DNA from 4 places in the Streptomyces sp. NPDC001508 genome. Region 3 is predicted to be linked to each of the others. Evidence: riboswitches for the same ligand, from Rfam matches in the RefSeq annotation. Region 3 holds a riboswitch; each other region holds the start of a gene.
What was found. A riboswitch is a leader RNA that binds a small molecule or an ion and turns the genes downstream of it on or off. The one in region 3 is predicted to bind cyclic di-AMP.
Positions count from the first base shown of each region.

Region 1: another riboswitch for cyclic di-AMP. It lies ahead of ABT245_RS41520 (M23 family metallopeptidase); the one in region 3 lies ahead of ABT245_RS41030 (transglycosylase family protein).
Region 2: another riboswitch for cyclic di-AMP. It lies ahead of ABT245_RS44855 (M23 family metallopeptidase); the one in region 3 lies ahead of ABT245_RS41030 (transglycosylase family protein).
Region 4: another riboswitch for cyclic di-AMP. It lies ahead of ABT245_RS38670 (C40 family peptidase); the one in region 3 lies ahead of ABT245_RS41030 (transglycosylase family protein).

Region 1 is NZ_JBEPAP010000084.1:9,909-14,841, reverse strand. Features, by position in the region: gene ABT245_RS41525 (aldo/keto reductase) at 132-1,076, opposite strand; gene ABT245_RS41520 (M23 family metallopeptidase) at 1,224-2,270, opposite strand; cyclic di-AMP (ydaO/yuaA leader) riboswitch at 2,280-2,437, opposite strand; tRNA gene ABT245_RS41515 (tRNA-Met) at 2,757-2,830, opposite strand; gene ABT245_RS41510 (dihydrofolate reductase family protein) at 2,952-4,082, opposite strand; gene ABT245_RS41505 (MarR family winged helix-turn-helix transcriptional regulator) at 4,519-4,933, shown strand, end outside.
Region 2 is NZ_JBEPAP010000114.1:3,790-8,722, forward strand. Features, by position in the region: gene ABT245_RS44840 (MBL fold metallo-hydrolase) at 1-441, opposite strand, end outside; partial or broken gene ABT245_RS44845 (TetR family transcriptional regulator C-terminal domain-containing protein) at 651-1,176, shown strand; gene ABT245_RS44850 (SGNH/GDSL hydrolase family protein) at 1,224-2,009, opposite strand; gene ABT245_RS44855 (M23 family metallopeptidase) at 2,260-3,216, opposite strand; cyclic di-AMP (ydaO/yuaA leader) riboswitch at 3,221-3,378, opposite strand; gene ABT245_RS44860 (tyrosine-protein phosphatase) at 3,948-4,745, shown strand; gene ABT245_RS44865 (DUF6126 family protein) at 4,793-4,915, opposite strand; gene ABT245_RS44870 (helix-turn-helix domain-containing protein) at 4,912-4,933, opposite strand, start outside.
Region 3 is NZ_JBEPAP010000081.1:12,986-17,918, reverse strand. Features, by position in the region: gene eno (phosphopyruvate hydratase) at 1-958, opposite strand, end outside; gene ABT245_RS41030 (transglycosylase family protein) at 1,704-2,486, opposite strand; cyclic di-AMP (ydaO/yuaA leader) riboswitch at 2,491-2,658, opposite strand; gene ABT245_RS41025 (transglycosylase family protein) at 2,841-3,905, opposite strand; gene ABT245_RS41020 (cytochrome P450 family protein) at 4,050-4,933, opposite strand, start outside.
Region 4 is NZ_JBEPAP010000070.1:25,934-30,866, forward strand. Features, by position in the region: gene ABT245_RS38670 (C40 family peptidase) at 184-1,371, opposite strand; cyclic di-AMP (ydaO/yuaA leader) riboswitch at 1,380-1,551, opposite strand; gene pcrA (DNA helicase PcrA) at 1,814-4,303, shown strand; gene ABT245_RS38680 (M23 family metallopeptidase) at 4,379-4,933, opposite strand, start outside.

The DNA.
Region 1 (4,933 bases), on a different contig from region 3:
CCGGGGGCGCACGCCATGAACCCCGAGCGCCCCGGGACGCACAGCCATGGGGCGCGGGGAACTGCGCGAGAACTCACGACGCTCCCCCAGCCGATCGACAACCTCCCCTCAGGCGGACCGCATTCGCCAGGTCAGGACGAAGCCCGGGTGAGGCGGTCGGTTTCCTCTTCCGTCAGGGTGAGGTCGGCCGCGGCGAGCAGGGCCGGGAGCTGGTCCACGGTCCGGGCCGAGGCGATCGGGGCGACCACCGTCGGCTGGGCCGCGAGCCACGCCAGCGCCACGCTGGGCACGGCGACACCGTGGGCGGCGGCGATCTCGTCCAGGGCCGTGAGGACCTTCTGGCCGCGCTCGCTCTGCAGGTGCTTGGCCGCGCCCTTGGCCCGCACGCTGTCGACGGTCGTACCGGGGCGGTACTTGCCCGTGAGGAAGCCGGCCGCCAGGGAGTAGTACGGGAGGGCGGCGAGTCCGGCGCGGGCGGCGACGTCCTGGAGCGGGCCCTCGTAGGTGTCGCGCGAGACCAGGTTGTAGTGCGGCTGGAGCGCCACGTACCGGGCGAGGCCCTCGCGGTCGGAGAAGTCCAGGGACGCCTGGAGCCGCTCCGCGCTGATGTTGGACGCGGCGATGTACCGCACCTTGCCGACCCGCACCAGCTCGTCGAGCGCGCCGATGATCTCCTCGACCGGCACGTCCGGCTTGTCGAAGTGCGTGTAGTAGAGGTCGATGTGGTCGGTGTCGAGCCGGCGCAGCGAGGCGTCCGCCGCGGCCTTGATGTTGGCGGCGGACAGTCCCGGGTGGTCGGGGTGCTGGCTGACCTTGGTGGCGATCAGCACGTCCGAACGGTTGCCGCGCGCCTTGACCCACCTGCCGATGATCGTCTCGGACTCGCCGCCCTTGTTGCCCTCGACCCACGCGGAGTAGGAGTCGGCGGTGTCGATGAGGTTGCCGCCGGCGGCCGTGTAGGCGTCGAGGACGGCGAAGGACGTCGGCTCGTCGGCGCTCCAGCCGAAGACGTTGCCGCCGAGGGCGAGCGGGAAGACCTCAAGATCGGAGGAACCGAGTTTGTGAAGGGAAGTCATACTCGCGTTCAACGCGCCCACCGGAACCCGCGATTCCATCATCGTGCGCAAAGACCGTGTAAACACCGGACCGGCAGCCCTGACGTCGGGGGGATGGGCGCCAGGACCGCCGGGGAACGGGGGGTGTGCGGGGAGATGCCGGGTGGGTCAGGGGGTGAGGCCCTTGCTGCGCAGCCAGGCCATCGGGTCGATGCCGCTGGACTGGCCGCCGGGGTGCACCTCCAGGTGGAGGTGGGGTCCGGTGACATTGCCCGTGGCGCCCACGCGGCCGATGACGTCCCCGGTGTTGACCTTCTGCCCGACGCTGACGCTGATCGACGACTGGTGGCAGAACCACAGCTCGGTGCCGTCGTCCAGGGTGAGGATCGTGCGGTAGCCGTAGGAGCCGGCCCAGCCCGCCTCGGTGATCGTGCCGGTGTGCACGGCCTTGATCAGCGTGCCCGTGGGGGCGGCGAAGTCGAGGCCGGTGTGGTAGCCGGAGGACCACATGGAGCCGGCCTGGCCGAAGGTGCTGGTAATCGTGTACGAGGAGGTCGGCAGGCTGTACTGCCTGGCCAGCGCGGCCAGCCGCGCCTCCTCGGCCTTCTTCTTGGCGGCGGCCTCCGCCTTCTCCTTGGCGGCGGCGGCCCGGGCCGCGGCCTCCTTCTCCGCCTTGGCCGCCGCGTCGGCGGCCTCCTGGTCGGCGGCGGACACGGCCGCGGCGACGGCCTTGGTCTCGGCCTGGCCCTGCTGCTGCTCGGCCTGGGCCATGATGCGGTTGCGCAGCGCCTCGCCGGCGTCGGTGGTGCCCTCGGCGCTGTCGGCCTCGGTCACGCCGACGCTGCTCAGGGCGGTCGCGGAGCCCTTGGTGGCCTCGGTGCCCGCGCCGTCGCCGTCGCCGAGCAGGGAACCGACGGAGGGCAGGTCGGGCATGGAGATGGACACCGGCGGCTTGCCGGTGTTGGCGCTGGCCATGCCGCCCGCGCCGACGGCGGCTATGACGCCGACGCCGAGGACCGTGGAGCTGCGGGCGAGTCCGCCGCCGCGCTGTCTGGCGACGCGATGCCGGCCGCGGAGCGGGCGGATGGAGTCCTCGGTGGGGTTCCACTCCTCCCAAGGGCCCTCGTCGGTGCGGTAGTTGCCATAGCCGAAGGTCTCGGTGCCGTACTGGCTCGGCGCGAACGGGGCTTCTGGGGCGGGCCGGTTGGACGCCACTCGGGCGTACTCCTTTCCTTCCTCCGCCTACCGGGTTAGCTGACGGGTTCGGAGCAGGAAGGTCTCCTACGCGCGTATACCGGCCGTGTCTCCACGGCGGTGTCCGCGTGATTCACCCCAAGGTGGTGGTTCCCCGGTTCCCTTGCGGGATTCGGCGCGTGAGCACGGAGCCGCCTCTTGTGACGACTGGGACAACCGCGCTGCGTTATCGAACGTTAATAGACCCGGCGGGCAGATTCCAAGCCGTTCAGCTTGATCATTAACGCTTTCCGGCATGGACTTACCACTCAGGACCTGCGAAAATCGGGCAAGTTGACCACGCGCGCTCGGAAACTCGGGCAACCCACGGGACTTGACGGTGTTTCAGTTGTTATGCGGAGGGCAGTCGTCCGATCACCGCTCGTGACCGTGAGCGAGCCGCGTCACCGTGGGCGGAAAACACTCAGGGCCGGAATCCATGTACTGGATTCCGGCCCTGAGCCTTCGTAGCGGGGACAGGATTTGAACCTGCGACCTCTGGGTTATGAGCCCAGCGAGCTACCGAGCTGCTCCACCCCGCGTCGGTGTTCCACCAGTGTACGCCATGAACAGGAGGGCGAGCACACGGATAACCTCCGGGCCCTTCCCGGGGGCCGCCCGGCGGTCGGCGGCCTCTTTCCCCGGGCCGGGCGGGCGCGGCCCTCAGTCGAGCAGATGGCGGTTCGGCTCCCTGGCCGCGGTCTCGTACTCGGGCAGGACGACGACGTCGACGCCCGCGGCCGTCAGCAGCCCGCTTCCGTCGGCCGCCGCGACGAACGTGTCCGGCTCCCGCCAGGCCGTGACCACCCGGCGCACCCCCGCGTCCAGGATCAGCCGAGCGCAGGGCGCGGGCCGCGAGGCCCGCCGGGCGCACGGCTCAAGGCTGCTGTAGACCGTGGCCCCGGCCAGCCGTGGATCCGCCGGGTCGGTCTTGGCGAGTGCGGCCTCCTCCGCGTGGACCACCGGGTCGCCCGCCTCCCGGGAGAATCCGCGTGCCAGCTCCGTCCCGTCCGCGGCCACCACGACCGCGCCCACGCTGAACGCCGTGCGCGAGGGCGGGCACCGCGCCGCCAGTTCGCAGGCGATCCGCAGCCAGTGCCGGTCCGCGGCGACGGCCGCCGGACCGCTCCCTGGGGCGGTCGGCTCGTACCGCATCAAAACCACGTCCTCGATCCGCCGGGTCTCCAGCAGCCGCAGCCGCCCGCGCTGGTACTCCCCCGGCCCGAACAGCCGGGGCGCCCCCGGGTCCCCGACGAGCAACGGGGCGACGACGAGCTGGAGTTCGTCGGCGAGACCCTGCCGGAGCAGTTGCGTGTGGACGCTCCCGCCGCCCTCGACCATCAGGCGCCGCACCCCACGCGCCGTGTACAGGTGGGACAGGAGGGCCGGCCAGTCGAGGCGGGGGCCCAGCGGGACGACATCGGCGGCGATACCGGCCCGCCGCGCCCGCTCGGCGCCCTCGTCCGTCGCGTAGAGGACCTTCTCGCCGCCGGTGTGCCAGAACCACGCGTCCGGGTCCAGGTCGCCCGAGCCGCTGACGGCGACCTTGAGCGGGTACTCCGGCCGGCCGGCGGCGAGCCGGGCCGTGCGCCGCTCGGGCGCGTTGACCAGCAGCCGCGGGTTGTCGGCGCGGATGGTGCCCGCGCCGATCAGGATCGCGTCGACGGACGCCCGCACCGCGTCGACCCGGTCGAAGTCGGCCGGGCCGGACAGAAGCAGCCGCTCGGGGCCGGTGTCGTCCAGACAGCCGTCGAGGGAGACGGCGGCGGACAGCAGGACGTACGGGAAGGGCATCGGCGTACTCCATCGTGGAGACGAACGGACGGGGGCCAGGCGGGGCCGCTTTTACGGCGGGCATGGATGGGACGGGCTTGGTTCGGCGGGGCTGGTTGCGGCGACTCCGGGTCGGGGAGCCCGTTGCGGCGGCTCCGGCTCGGACGGGGCCGGTTTGAGGCGGACATGGGTTGGACGGGCTTAGTCGGGCGGGGCCGGTCGGGGAGGCTCCGGGTCAGGCGGGGCCGTCTTGAGGCGGACATAGATGGGACGGGCTGGGGTCGGGCGGGGCCCGTTGCTGAGGCTCCGGGTCGGAGGGCCGGCTGCGGCGGCTCCGGCTCGGGGGGCCGGTTTGAGGCGGACATGGGTTGGACGGGCTTAGTCGGGCGGGGCCGGTTACTGAGGCTCCGGGTCGGGTGGGCTTGGTTCAAGTTTGAAGCAAACTTACACTGGCGGCATGACGACCCGCTGGCTCACCCCCGAGGAGCAGCGCGCCTGGCGCGCGTACGTCGCGGCCTCCCTGCTGCTGGAAGACGCGATCGACCGGCAGCTCCAGCAGGACGCCGGCATGCCGCACCTGTACTACTCCATCCTGGCCAACCTCTCCGAGGCACCGGAGCACCGGCTGCGGATGACCGACCTGGCCGAGCGTTCGAAGATCACCCGCAGCCGGCTGACGTACGCGGTGACCCGGCTGGAGAAGGACGGCCTGATCCGGCGCGAGGGGTGCCCGTCGGACCGGCGCGGCAGCATCGCCGCGCTGACGGAGGCGGGGACGGCGGCCCTGGAGCGCACGGCACCCGGGCACGTCGAGACGGTGCGCGCCGCCGTCTTCGACCACCTCAGCGAGGAGCAGGTGGCGCAGCTGGAGG
Region 2 (4,933 bases), on a different contig from region 3:
GAGCGCGGCCAGCGGCAGCGGCACCGGGTGCAGCCGCTTGGGCCCGGCGAACGCGAACGGGGAGCAGCGCTCGCCCCAGACGGGGTCGAAGAGCACCCGGTGCCCGTCGATCTCCGCGAGCACGCTGGAGTGGCCCATCCAGGTGAGCCGCAGCCCGGTGACGGGCGGTCGGGACAGGTCGGCGAGGGTGGTGGCGTGCACCGGAACCGTGCCTCGCGGGCCGCGGCGGGGCCGCTGGTCCCGGTCGAAGTAGACCTTGGCGAAGTCCAGCATCGAGCCGGAGGGCCGGGTCCGTGCGGGACCGCCGGGGTTCTGGAAGACGCCGTCCTTGAAGTGCGGCGACGTGCGGATGCGCGCCAGGCGGGCCCCGCCCGGGTCAGCGCCGAAGGCCGCGGGCTGCAGCGCGCGGAGCCCGGAGCTCAGGGAACGCGAACCGGACACGGTACCTCCTGGTGGAGTCGGTGGAGTCCTCCATTATGGTCGGCCCGTGTGACACTCCGGGACCGGGCCGATCACCTCACCGGCCGCCGGGGCTTCGTGGAGACGGCCGGCATGCCGGCCCTCGATGCACGCCCTGATCGACCTGGCACCGGCCCCGCCCGCCGGCGCGCGGGACGGCCCCGCGAACCCCGCGGACCCAGCGAACCGCCATCCAGCGGATCGAGGCGCGGGGCGTGGCGGCGGTCCGGATCGCCGACGTGGCCGCCACGCCGGGGTGGGTGCGCAACGCACTCGTGCAGTACCGCGCACGAGCGCACTGCGCCAGTTGCGCGCTGCCGTGCGCCGATACGCTCCGACGGGCCGGGCCAAGGGCCGACGGCGGTGGGTCGACGGCTGGGCGGTGACGCCGCGCGAGCCGGCACTCCGGGACGTCACCCGAACCTGGACAGCCGGTGGAGGGCGGCGCTCGCCGAGGGCGTGGTGGCGGGCGAGATCGGATGCCCGTACCCGGCCGGCGCGGCGCTGCACCCGACGGCTCTCCTGGACGGGCTCGCCGTGCGACCCACGTCGTACCCGGACGCGGTGCCGCGGTCCCGGGCACGGTGCCGCGGTCCCGAGCGCAGTGTGGGTGCCCGGGTTCGCCTCGTCGGGGTCCACCGCCGCCTCGAGCCGTTGCCGCCGCCCTGGTGGACGAGGTGGTCTCCCGCGAACTGGGCCTGGGCCAAGAGACGCTGACGGCGCGGCTGGGCCGAGCCGCGCGCCCCGGTCCCCGCCCCGGTGGTTCAGGCCACGGATGCGATGCGTGTCCTGATGTCGTCAGGGGAGAGCGCGCCCTTGGCCGTCACATGGTCGCCCGAGGACTCGCCGCGCAGCCGGCGCCCGATCCACGGGACCAGGTACTGGCGGGCCCAGTGGACGTCGTCGCGGCGCACTTCGAGGGTGCCGCGGGGCGGCAGCGGCGGCCAGGGTTGCTCCGGGTCGGCCGGGACCTCGACGCCGAGCATCTGGCCGGCCCGCAGTGCGACGCGCGTGTGCCCCTCCGGCGAGAGGTGGAGGCGGTCGTCGTCCCAGGCCCTGCGGTCCTGTACGGCCTTCAGTGACCACAGGTCGAGCACGGGGCAGCCGTACCGGTCGGCGATGGCCCGGACGTGCCCGTTGTAGGTGGCGATCCTGCCGCGCAGATGCTTGAGCACGGGCACGCCGCGTGTGTCGAAGCCGGTCGTCACCATGACGGTGCCGGCCACCGCGGTGAGCCGGGCCACGGCCCGCTCGAAACGCTCGGCCACCTCGTCCGGGTCGGTGCCGGGCCGCAGGATGTCGTTGCCGCCCGCGCAGAAGGAGACGAGGTCCGGCGCGAGTTCGACCGCCTGGGGGATCTGCTCGGCCACGATCTGGTCGAGCAGCCGTCCGCGCACGGCGAGATTGGTGTACCGGAAGTCGCCCTCGGGGCGGCGGTCCGCGAGCAGGACCGCGAACCGGTCGGCCCAGCCGACGAACGCCCCGTCGGGGCCGGGGTCGCCGACGCCCTCGGTGAAGCTGTCTCCCACCGCCACGTACGACCCGATCACAGCTGTGTTGTCACTCTTCGAATCGTCTGCCACGTCGGTCCATGATTCCCCTTCGGATGTGACCTACGCGATCGTAGGAAAGGGTTGACGAACGGTGAGATAAGACACTCCCCAAGAGTTTCCCAACGCGGGAACAGGCCGGAGGGCGGGGGTGTTGGGCGAAGGATTGCCGCGCCCGCCGGGCGCACATGGCGTGGGCCGCACCGGGACTCCGGTGCGGCCCACGCCATGTGCGGGGGTGTCGCTGCCGTCAGACGGTGACGCCGTGTGTGCGGAGGTAGGCGAGCGGGTCCACGTCCGAGCCGTAGTTCGCCGTGGTGCGGATCTCGAAGTGCAGGTGCGGGCCCGTCACATTGCCGGTCGCACCGGACAGGCCGATCTGCTGGCCCGGGGTCACGGTCTGGCCGGCCGAGACGGACAGCCGCGACAGGTGGGCGTACTGCGCGTAGTAGCCGTCGGCGAGCTTGAGGACCACCTGGTTGCCGTAGGCACCGCCCCAGCCCGCGGAGACGACGGTGCCCGCGCCGACCGCCTTGAGCGAGGTGCCGGTCGGGACGACGAAGTCGACACCGGTGTGGTAACCGCTGGACCACATGCTGCCCGCCGTGTGGTAAGCGGTCCCGATCCGGGCGCCGTTGACCGGGAGGCCGTAGCCGGCGGTGTCGGTGGTGCCGGCGGTCCCGGTGTTCTGGGCGACCGGAGCGCTGTCGGACGAGGTGTCGGACGAAGAAGGCGCCGACGGCTGCGCGGACCCGGCGGACTCGGCGGACTCGGCGGACGAGGACTTCTCGGAGGACGGCTCGGTGGACGAGGAGTCGGTCCCCGTCCCGGCCCGCTCCCCGAGCGTGAGCTTCAGACCGGGGTGGATCAGCGAGGGATTGCCGCCGATGGCCTCACGGTTGTCCTGGTAGATCCGCTGCCAGCCGCCGCTGACTCCCTGTTCCTCGGCGATCTTGGCGAGCCAGTCGCCCTGCCGCACCGAGTACGTCCGGGTGCCGGAGTGCGCGGCGGCCGTCGTCTGCTCAACGGTGCCGGACTGGACGGACTGCTGCGCGGCGGCGCGGGGCGCCGAGTCGGGGGTGGCGGCGTGTGCCCCGGCGGCGCCGATGAGCGGCAGGGCGAGCGCGGCGCCGCCGGTTCCGGCGGCGGCGATGGAGCGGGTGAGTCGCTGGGACTTGGGACGGCGGTGCTTACCCTTCGCGGGCATGGCGAATTCCTCTCCGGCGCCTGCGAGGTGAGCTGTCGGGTTCGGGCTGGAGCTGCCCGGCCGCGCAGGGCGCGGCTTCACCCCTAGCCGTCCCGGAGACCGGGACAGGCAGTCGTGCCTGGTGGGTCCCCCGCTCCTGCCGGGCACGGGTGAGTGTGTGTCGGGGATCCGGGCGGCGGCAGGATTCGGCGGTCCGTCCGGATTGGTGGCGAACGTAAGCGAGCGGGACGCGAACGGACAAGGAGCCGCTTCACCCGGTGCGCGTTTCCCGTGATCCGTCGCGGGAATTCCCGGTCACCGTCCGTGCATGTCGCGGTGGCGGGCTTTCCCAATTCCCGCAAGAAGCCCGTGCATTACGTGGTCATGACGGACGACGCACCGTCACGGGTATGACGCTCCTCACGCCCCTCACCGCATAACCGGCAATCCAGACAGAAGAGTCAGACGCGGTACGGCCGAAGGACCGCGGTGTCCCGATCGTCGCGGAGTGCGGTGCGCAGCCCGTGGCACCACAGCACGGCATCACGGTCGGGTACGACCGTCCTCGGCGATGTCCGTCATAAAGCCTCACAAGTGCCCCCAGATCCGCTCACGCCGCACCATCATCAAGTGCGGCGAGCCTGTGGGGCAACGCCTGTGGATAACTCGCTGCCGCGGGAAATCCATGTCGTATGGTCGACGGCGTGCCCGTCGACGACCCACGTCGCGGGGAGTGACCGCGAGGAGCCTCCGTGACACAGCAGGTCCCGTCGACCGAACCCGAACTCGCCGGTGTGCGCAACTTCCGTGATGTGGGCGGACTGCCGACCGCGGACGGCCGGCGGGTGCGCCCCGGCGTGCTGTTCCGCAGCGGTCATCTGGCGCATGCGACCGAGTCCGACGCCGCGTTCCTCTCCTCCCTGGGCCTGCACACGATCTTCGACTTCCGCAACGGCGCCGACCAGAAGCTGGAGGGGCCGGACGTCGAACTGCCCGGCGTGCGCAACGTCAATCTGCCGCTGACCGACCCTGCGGACGGCGCCGAGTTCTGGACGATGGTCCGCGACGGCGACGTCGGCGAGCTGCGGCAGCTGCTCGGCGACGGCAAGGCCGAGCACCGGATGATCGTCTCGTACCGCTCGATCATCACGGAGCGCACCGCCGAGCACTCCCGGGTGCTGCACGCGCTGGCCGAGGACAGCGTCCCTGCGCTGATGCACTGCGCGGCGGGCAAGGACCGCGCGGGCCTGTCCATCGCCGTGACACTGCTCGCCCTCGGAGTGGAGCGCGAGGCGATCCTGGCCGACTATCTGGAGTCGAACGCCAAGCACCGCCGCTACCGGGTGCGCCGCAGCGGCGGCGCGGACACCGCGTACACCCCGGAGATCATGGAACTGATCAGCCCGCTGTTCGACGCGCGCGCCGAGTATCTGACGGCCGCCCTGGAGACCGTCGAGCAGACCTGGGGCGGTGTCGACGCCTATCTGGAGCAGGGGCTGGGTCTGGCGTCGCCGACCCGGGAGCGGCTGCGCGAGCGGCTGCTGGACTGACGGACGCTCACTTCGGGGCCGTCACCCGGCCGTCGTGCCGTCGCCGCTCATCCCTTGGCGCCCACCTCGAACAGCAGATAGATGAAGCCCGCCACGATGTGGCCGACGGCGATGTAGATGATCAGCCGGACCCACAGGGCGCGCGGGAACTTCTCCTCCATGTCAGTCATGGCAGCTCTCCAGTGATG
Region 3 (4,933 bases):
CGGGGTTGGTGACGAACAGGTCGTCGCCGACGAGCTGGACCTTGTCGCCGAGCTTGTCCGTGATGACCTTCCAGCCGGCCCAGTCGTCCTCGAACAGCGGGTCCTCGATGGAGACGAGCGGGTAGGCCGCGACCAGCTCCTCGTAGTACTCCGTCATCTCGGCGGCGGAGCGCTCCTTGCCCTCGAAGACGTACTTGCCCTCCTTGTAGAACTCGGAGGCGGCGACGTCGAGCGCCAGGGCGATCTGCTCGCCGGGCACGTAGCCGGCCTGCTTGATCGCTTCGAGGATGAGGTCGAGGGCATCGCGGTTGGAGCCCAGGTTCGGGGCGAAGCCGCCCTCGTCGCCGAGGCCGGTGGACAGGCCCTTGGACTTCAGGACGGACTTGAGGGTGTGGTAGACCTCGGCGCCCCAGCGCAGGGCCTCGGAGAAGGACTCCGCGCCGATCGGGGCGATCATGAACTCCTGGATGTCCACGTTGGAGTCGGCGTGCGAGCCGCCGTTCAGGATGTTCATCATCGGCACCGGCAGCAGGTGCGCGTTCGGGCCGCCCAGGTAGCGGAAGAGGGGGAGGTCGCTGGCCTCGGAGGCGGCGTGGGCGACGGCGAGGGAGACGCCCAGGATGGCGTTGGCGCCGAGCGAGCCCTTGTTGTCGGTGGCGTCCAGGTCGAACATGGCCTGATCGATCAGACGCTGCTCGGTGGCGTCGTAGCCGACCAGCTCCGGGCCGATCTGCTCGATGACGGCGAGGACGGCCTTCTCGACGCCCTTGCCCTGGTAGCGGTTGGGGTCACCGTCACGCAGTTCGATGGCCTCGAAGGCGCCGGTGGAGGCGCCGGACGGGACGGCGGCACGACCCGTGCTGCCGTCGTCGAGGCCGACCTCGACCTCGACCGTGGGATTGCCTCGGGAGTCCAGGATTTCCCGGGCTACGACGACGTCGATGGACGGCACGAGCATCTCCTTCTTGGAATGTGACGCTGGAAGTGCGGGGCTGTGCGCCTTGCGACTAGAGCCTAACCGGACCGGGGCCCCCGGCCGGTCGCCGACCGCCCCGTGGACGGGGTGACGACAGGCTGACGGTACACATTGTTTCCAACCGGAACAAAGCGCGGTGCGAAAACCGTGGGCCGCAGCAGACGGAGACGACGCGACGGAAGACCCGGAGAGACAGGGAGAGGACGAGAAGAAGAAGCTGCCGCGGACGACCAGCCGGAGACCGAGGCGCCTCAGACGCGGGACGGGAGGCGGGGGCGGGGCCGGGGGCCGCTGGGGCGGCTGGGGCGCTGGGGCGGCTGGAGCAAGGGGAGCGACGGGGAGGGGACGGCGGGTGAGAGGGCTGCCGGTGAGGGGGCTGCGGGCGAGAGGGCTGCGGGCGAGAGGGCTGCCGGTGAGGGGGCTGCGGGCGAGAGGGCTGCCGGTGAGGGGGCTGCGGGTGAGAGGGCTGCCGGTGAGGGGGCTGCGGGTGAGGGGGCTGCGGGTGAGGGGGCTGCGGTGAGCGTGGGGGGCCGGCAGGTCTCCACGGCCGCCGCCCGCGCCCATGCCGTCCGCCTGGTCACCGCGGTGTGGAAAGGCCCCGCCCCGGCGCGTACGGGGGAAGACGCGCCGGGGCGGGGGGTCCGTGGGGACGGGGGCGGCCCCGGGGCGCCCTCCACGGTGGAGGGCGCCGCTGTGCGGGGGCTGTGGCCGGACTGTCGGCCGGCTGTCACTTCAGGTGCAGCAGCTGACCCGGGTAGATGAGGTCGGCGTTCTCGACGATGTCCTGGTTCAGCCGGAACAGCTTCTGCCAGCCGCCCTTGACGCCGTGCCGCTCGGCGATCGAGCTGAGGGTGTCGCCCTTGACGACCTTGTACTCGCCGTCACCCTTCTTGACCTTCTCGCCGGTCGGGGTGGTGACCGTCTTGTCCGCGGCCGGACGGTCGGCGGAACGGGAGGCGGACTGCCGCTCGGTGGAACGGTCGGTGCCGGCGTTCGAAGAATTCGAAGAACCAGTACCGGCACCGGAACCGGTGTTCGACGAGCCGGCGCCGGAGCCGGCGTTCGACGAGCCGGCGCCCGTGGTGGTGTTCGAGGAGCCGGTGTTGCCGCCGGACGCGGAGCCGCCGCCGTTGTAGGCGGCGCCGGACAGGCCCTTGCCGCAGACCGGCCAGGCACCCTTGCCCTGGCCCGCGAGGACCTTCTCGGCGATCGCTATCTGCTGCGACTTGCTGGCCCTGTCGGCGGTGCCCGCGTACTGCGTGCCGCCGTACGCGGCCCAGGTGGAGGCCGAGAACTGCAGGCCGCCGTAGTAGCCGTTGCCGGTGTTGATGGACCAGTTGCCGCCGGACTCGCACTGGGCGACGGTGTCCCACTCGGAGGCGCTGGCGGCGGAGGCGTTGCCGGCCGCCATCAGCGGGGCGGCGACGGCGGCGCCGGTGACACCGGCGAGCGCCACGACACGGGTGACCTTGGACGACTGACGGTGCTTGCCCTTGCCGAAGAACAGCATGGATGGATCCCCTCACCGACGCCTGCGAGGTGAGCTGTCGGGTTCGGGCCGGTTGAGTTGCCCGGCCACGTCTCCGTGTGGAGGCGTGGCTTCACCCCGAGCCGCTTCGGTCAACCGACCGGCGCGGCACTTACCTTGGGTCCCCCGCTCCTGCCTACGGCGCTTGACGCGACGACTGTTCCCGTACGGCCGCTGGCAGGACTCGGCGTTGCGGCAGCCGGGGCTCGCGGTGGCGAGCGGTCATGACCGTAGGCACGCGATCGCCGGAATTTCAAAGACGATCAGGGCTTCTGAGACTCATCCCACACTTTCAACAAACCGGACATGACGCATGAAACGGGACGTCAGCTCCCGCTACTTTTCGCCCGTTTCGACCCCGACATCCAGGGCCTGACCGGGGGCGATGTGGTTCGGGTCGGCACCGATGGCCTTCTCGTTGACGGCGTAGAGCGCACGCCAGCCGCCGTCCACGTCAAGGGAGTCGGCGATGGAGGCGAGGGTGTCGCCTACGCGGACGGTGTAGGCGTGCCGCCCGGAGGGGTCTGACCCCGGGTCAGCCGTCCCGCTCGCCCCGTTCTCGTCCGCACTGTCGCCCCGGTGGCGACCACCCCCGAGGGATCCGGTGTCGACCAGGCTCCAGGAGCCTCCGCTGCGCCAGGAGTTGTCCGAGTCCGCGGACTCGGGGTCCTCGGTGGGCGAGTCGTCCTTGGGCGAGGCGCCGGGCTCGGACGAGGCCGACCCGCCGGGCTCGGTGGAATCCGTACGACCGTCCGTCACATCGCGGCTCGCGCTCGCGCTCACGCTCGGGCTCGGGCTCGGGCTCGCGCTCGACGAGGGCGAGGTGGACGGCGAGGTCTCCGTGCCGGAAGCCGCGGGGTCGGAGGGCGAGGACGAGTCGGTCGAGCCGGATGATTCAGATACTTCCGGCGAATCGGTGGAATCCAGCGATTTCTGTGTGTCTGACGGGCCGGCGGACTTCGTGGAGCCCGTCGAGCCGGACGAACCGCCGTCCGTGACGCCGGTGTCGACGCCGACGGAGCCCGACTTCGAGGTGAGCCCGGAGAGCAGGGCACAGGTCGCCCACGGGGTGGTGCCCCGGTCGGCGAGGATCTTCTCGGCCACGGCTATCTGCTGCGAACGGCTGGCCTGGTCCGGGGTCGTCGCATACTCAAGACCGCCGTGTCCGTCCCAGTCCTGCTGCGAGATCTGCAGCCCGCCGAAGTATCCGTTGCCGGTGCTGGCACTCCATGAACCGCCGCTCTCGCACTCGGCGACCCGGTCCCAGGTGGTGCCGTCGGCGGCGCTCGCGCCGGTGGCGCCGAGCAGCGGGATGGCGATCGCGGAGCCGGTCACTCCGGCCGCGACGACGAAGGCCGGAGCCTGACGGGGGCGCCGGTGACGACCGTTCCCGGAGAGCATGCGGAAGCCTTTCGCGCGACAGCACTGACCGGCGCGGCGGCCACACCGGGACACCGCACCGATGGGTGAACGTAGCGGCACACGATCACCTGTCACAAGTTCATGCCGCGCAGATCACATGAAGATCACAAACTTGAGGGTCTGTCATCTTCCGTCGGGGCAAGGGGCTCCGGAATCTCCCATTCCGGCCTCTTGCCGGACGGGCGTGAACTCTACGGGCAAAGTACGCAGTCCACGCATGATGAGCCCGCCGCGCCACCGCAGATCGGCAGGTTCCACCGCAAGTCGCAGGTCGGGGAGGCGGGTGAGGAGGGCGGCGAGGGCGGACCTGCCCTCCAGCCGGGCGAGCGGCGCGCCGAGGCAGTAGTGGATGCCGTGGCCGTAGCCGAGGTGCTGATTGTCACGTCGGCCGAGATCGAGCACGTCCGGGTCGGCGAACCGCTCCGGATCCCGGTCCGCCGCGGCGAGGACGACGAGAACGGGGTCGCCCGGCGCGATCCGCTGCCCGCCGATGCTGACCGGCTCGGTGGCGAACCGCCAGGTGGCCAGCTCGACCGGGCCGTCGTAGCGCAGCAGCTCCTCGACGCCGCTCGCCAGCAGGTCCCGTTCCCCGGCCGCGAGGGACTGTTGCAGGCGGCGCCGCTGCTCGGGGTGGGTGAGCAGCGCGTACATGCCGTTGCCGATGAGGTTGACGGTCGTCTCGAACCCGGCGAACAGCAGGATGAAGGCCATCGCGGCGGCCTCGTTCTCGGTCAGGTGCTCGCCGTGGTCGGAGGCGCGGATGAGCCCGGAGATGAGGTCCTCGCCGGGGGCGGGCTCGCCGGGCAGCGCCGCGCGCTTACGGTGGATCAGCTCGGCCAGATAGCCGCGCATCTTCTTCACCGACCGGGCCACGCCGCCCCGCGGCCCGCCGCCGTGCCGGATCATCATCCCCGCCCAGTCCCGGAAGTCGTCCTGGTCCTCACGCGGGACGCCGAGCAGGTCGCAGATGGCGTAGATGGGCAGCGGGAAGGCGAACTCGTGGATGA
Region 4 (4,933 bases), on a different contig from region 3:
CCAAAAACGCGCGGGCGCCGGACACGGCGGGACACGAACGCGCGTGGAGGCGAGCCGGACACCGTCTGTACGACGGCTATCGCAGAGAACGCGCCCACGCGCGCGTGGCGGCGGGAGCACCATCGACCTCTTCGACGGTCGACCAGAACGCGCCCACGCGCGCGTGGAGGCGAGCCCGGCCGGTCAGGCCGGCCGTACCACGCTGTGGATGATCGAACTCCCGGCGTAGTAGATCGACTCCTCGCGGACGTAGGCGCCCGGCTTCGGAGCGTGGATCATCATGCCGTCGCCGATGTAGAGGCCCACGTGGGTGACGTCGTCGTAGAAGAAGATCAGGTCGCCCGCCTGTGCGTCGGCGAGGGAGACCGTGGTGCCGGCGTCGACCTGGCTGTAGGTGGTGCGCGGCAGGCTGACGCCCGCGGCCTTCCAGGCGGCCTGGGTGAGCCCCGAGCAGTCGTAGGAGTCGGGTCCGGTCGCGCCCCAGACGTACGGCTTGCCGATCTGCGCGCGGGCGAACGCGATCGCCTTCTCGGCCTTGGTGGCGTAGCCGGAGCCGGAGGAAGAGGACGACGAAGAGGAAGAAGACGACGAAGAAGACGACGAAGAGGACGAGGAACCCGCGGAGTTCGACGCGTCGCTCTTCTGCCGGGCCGCCTCCTGCTCCGCCTGCTTCTTGGCCAGCTCGGCCGCCTTCCGCGCGGCCTCCTCCTGCTTGCGCTTCTCGATCGCCGCGAGCCGTGCCTTCTCCTCCGCCGTCAGCTTCGACAGCAACTGGCGCGCGGTGGAGAGCTTCTTCTGGACGGTGGCCTTGGCGGTCTGGAGTTCGTCCTGCGACTCGGTGAGCGTCTCCAGGCTCTTGGTGGCCTCCCGCCGCTTCTTCATGGTCGCCGACTGCTCGGTGACGTAGTCGTCGACCGCGGTCTTCTGACGCGAGGTCAGCCGGCTCATCAGCTGGGTCTGGTCGAAGTAGTCCTGCGGGGTGTCCGAGAGCAGGAAGGTGGCGGTGTCGGGGGAGGCGGCCCCGGTCCGGTACTGCGCGGCGGCGAACGTCCCCAGTTCCTCACGGGCCTTGTTGAGCCGGCTCGTGCGCCGGGCGACGTCGTCCAGGAGGGTGTCGACCTGCTTGCGCTGCTTGCCGGTCTTCTCCTTGGCCGCGTTGTACTTCTCGGTCGCCGACTCGGCCTGCCGGTACAGGTCGTCGACCTTCCGCTGCACCTCCTCCACGCTGGGCCGGTCGCCGTCGGGAGTGGGGGCGGCGTTCGCCGTCTGGGAGAGCAGGGCCACGGAGGTGAGGGCGGCGGTGGCCAGGGCGGGGGTCCGTATGCCGGTCGCGCGGGTACCCGCGGAGCGCGACTTGCGATGCGACGCCAAGGGAGGCGACTCCTTCCGTGCTCCGCCTACCGAGTTAGCTGTCGGGTTCGGGCGGGTGGTTCGGAAGGCTTGCCCTACGGCCCCTCCCCATGCGGGAGTTGGGCCGATTCACCCCAAGGTCGGTGTGGGTCCCCGGCTCCGCGCACCACGCGGGCGCGCCGGACTCGGCGGAGGCCGTGCGGCCCGGCGACGTTCGCCGGTGGGGGTCGTACGGCCTGCCCGGCACGGTAGCCAACTCGTGTGGCCCCTGTGAAGGTTGATGGGTGATATGCCCGATACATTTTCGTGACCTGTCAGGGGGATTCCGTCTGGGTGACAGGGCGATTCCGTACGGTGAGCGGTTTGCGCGGCCTGCGCCCGGAAGCGGGCCCGCCGGAGGAACCGGGCCATCTTCCCGGGGCGGCCGCGGGTTGTCGGTGGCGCGGCCTAGACTCGGAGAGCGATGAGCAGCCTCTTTGACGACAGCTTCCTGGCGGACCTCCGAGCCCCCCGAGGGCAGGACGAGGAGCCCCCGCCGCCGCCCGAGGACGATCACGCTCCGGAGCCGGTTCCGGACGATCTGTTCGGCGGGAAGTTCGACGTGCCCCCGGACCGGGACTCCTATTACGGCAACGGCGCCCCACGGCCGGTCATCGACCCGGCCACGCTTCTGCACGGGCTGAACGAGAACCAGCGCGCCGCCGTCGTGCACGCCGGCTCCCCGCTGCTCATCGTGGCCGGCGCCGGCTCCGGCAAGACCCGGGTGCTCACGCACCGCATCGCCCATCTGCTGGCGGAGCGCAAGGTGCACCCGGGGCAGATCCTCGCGATCACCTTCACCAACAAGGCCGCGGGCGAGATGAAGGAGCGCGTCGAGCACCTCGTCGGCCCGCGCGCCAACGCCATGTGGGTGATGACCTTCCACAGCGCGTGCGTGCGCATTCTGCGCCGTGAGAGCAAGCGCCTCGGCTTCACCTCGTCCTTCTCGATCTACGACGCCGCCGACTCCAAGCGTCTGATGGCCCTGGTCTGCCGCGATCTGGACCTCGACCCGAAGCGCTTCCCGCCCAAGTCCTTCAGCGCCAAGATCTCCAACCTGAAGAACGAGCTGATCGACGAGGAGGACTTCGCCGCCCGGGCGAGCGACGGATTCGAGAAGACCCTCGCCCAGGCGTACGCCCTCTACCAGTCCCGTCTCCGCGAGGCGAACGCGCTCGACTTCGACGACCTGATCATGACCACGGTCAATCTGCTGCGCGCCTTCCCGGATGTCGCCGAGCACTACCGCCGCCGCTTCCGCCATGTGCTCGTGGACGAGTACCAGGACACCAACCACGCGCAGTACGCCCTCGTGCGCGAACTCGTCGGGACCGCCGAGCAGCCGGTGGACGTGCCGCCGGGCGAGCACGACCTGCCGCCCGCCGAACTGTGCGTCGTGGGCGACGCCGACCAGTCGATCTACGCCTTCCGCGGCGCGACCATCCGCAACATCCTCCAGTTCGAGGAGGACTACCCGGACGCGATGACGATCCTGCTGGAGCAGAACTACCGGTCCACGCAGACGATCCTGTCCGCAGCCAACGCCGTCATCGAGCGCAACGAGTCCCGCCGCCCCAAGAACCTGTGGACCAACGCGGGCGCGGGCGCCACGATCACCGGGTATGTCGCGGACACCGAGCACGACGAGGCGCAGTTCGTCGCCGACGAGATAGACCGGCTGACCGACGCGGGCGAGGCCAAGGCCGGCGATGTCGCCGTGTTCTACCGCACCAACGCCCAGTCCCGTGTCTTCGAAGAAGTCTTCATCCGCGTCGGCCTGCCCTACAAGGTCGTCGGCGGTGTCCGCTTCTACGAGCGCAAGGAGGTCCGGGACGTCCTCGCCTATCTGCGGGTGCTGGCCAACCCGGAGGACTCGGTCCCGCTGCGCCGCATCCTGAACGTGCCCAAGCGCGGCATCGGCGAGCGCGCGGAGGCGATGATCGACGCACTCGCGCAGCGCGAGAAGATCAGCTTCCCGCAGGCGCTGCGCCGCGTGGACGAAGCGTACGGCATGGCCGCCCGGTCCACCAACGCCGTCCAGCGGTTCAACACGCTGATGGAGGAGCTGCGTACGATCGTCGAGTCCGGCGCGGGCCCGGCGACCGTCCTGGAGGCGGTGCTGGAACGCACCGGCTATCTCGCCGAGTTGCAGGCCTCGACCGACCCGCAGGATGAGACCCGGATCGAGAACCTTCAGGAACTCGCCTCCGTGGCCCTGGAGTTCGAGCAGGAGCGCGGCGAGGGAGAGACGGCCGCGGGAGGCACGCTCGCCGACTTCCTGGAGCAGGTCGCGCTGGTCGCCGACTCCGACCAGATCCCGGACGAGGAGGAGGGCGACGGCGTCATCACCCTGATGACCCTGCACACCGCCAAGGGCCTTGAGTTCCCGGTGGTCTTCCTGACCGGCATGGAGGACGGCGTCTTCCCGCACATGCGCGCCCTCGGCCAGACCAAGGAACTGGAGGAGGAGCGGCGCCTGGCGTACGTCGGCATCACGCGCGCGCGGGAGCGGCTCTACCTCACCCGGTCCACCATGCGCAGCGCCTGGGGCCAGCCCTCGTACAACCCGCCGTCGCGGTTCCTGGAGGAGATCCCGGCCGCCCACCTGGAGTGGAAGCGGACGGGAGCCGTGGCGCCCGTGTCGTCCGGACCGTCCTCCGGCATCGCGGCCTCGCTGTCGTCGTCCCGCTCCCGTTCCTCCGCGGCGGGCGCGTCCGGGTTCGCCACGCGCAGGACGTCGGAGAAGCCGGTGGTCTCCCTGGCCGTCGGCGACCGGGTCACCCACGACCAGTTCGGGCTCGGCACGGTCGTCGCCGTGGCGGGCACGGGGGACAAGGCCCAGGCGACGATCGACTTCGGAGACTCGAAGCCCAAACGGCTGCTGCTGCGGTACGCGCCGGTGGAGAAGCTGTAGTCCCTTGAGCCGGGCCCCTGCCCACCGGCGGGGGCCCGTGGACGGGACCTTGAGCCAGGAGCGGGCCTGCGGTGCTTACGTCGGGTCGAGTCCGTGGCTGCGCAGCCACGGCAGCGGGTCGATCGCGGAGCCGCCGGCCGGGCGCACCTCGAAGTGCAGGTGCGGACCGGTGGAGTTGCCCGAGTTCCCGGAGTACGCGATCGGCTCCCCGGCCTTGACGGACGCACCCGAGACGACCCGATAGCTGGAGAGGTGGCAGTACCACGTCTCCGTGCCGTCCTTCGCCGTCACGATCATCATGTTGCCGTAGGCGCTGTTCCACTCCGTGCGGACGGTGCCGTCCGTCGCGGCCATCACCGTCGTGCCGTACGACACGGGAAAGTCGATACCGGTGTGCACGGACATCCAGTTCACGCCGGCCTGGCCGAAGTAGGCGCTGAGCCCGTGCTGGGCGACCGGGATCGCGAACTTGGGGCGCAGCCGCTCCCTGAGCGCCGCCTCGGCCTGCGCCTTCTTCTTCTCGGCGTCCTGCTGGGCCTTGAGGTCGATGCGCTCCTGCGTGCGGCTGGCCCGGTCGGCGAAGTCGTCGGCGCCGGCGGAGAGGCTTTCGAGCTGGGTGTCCAGCTTGTT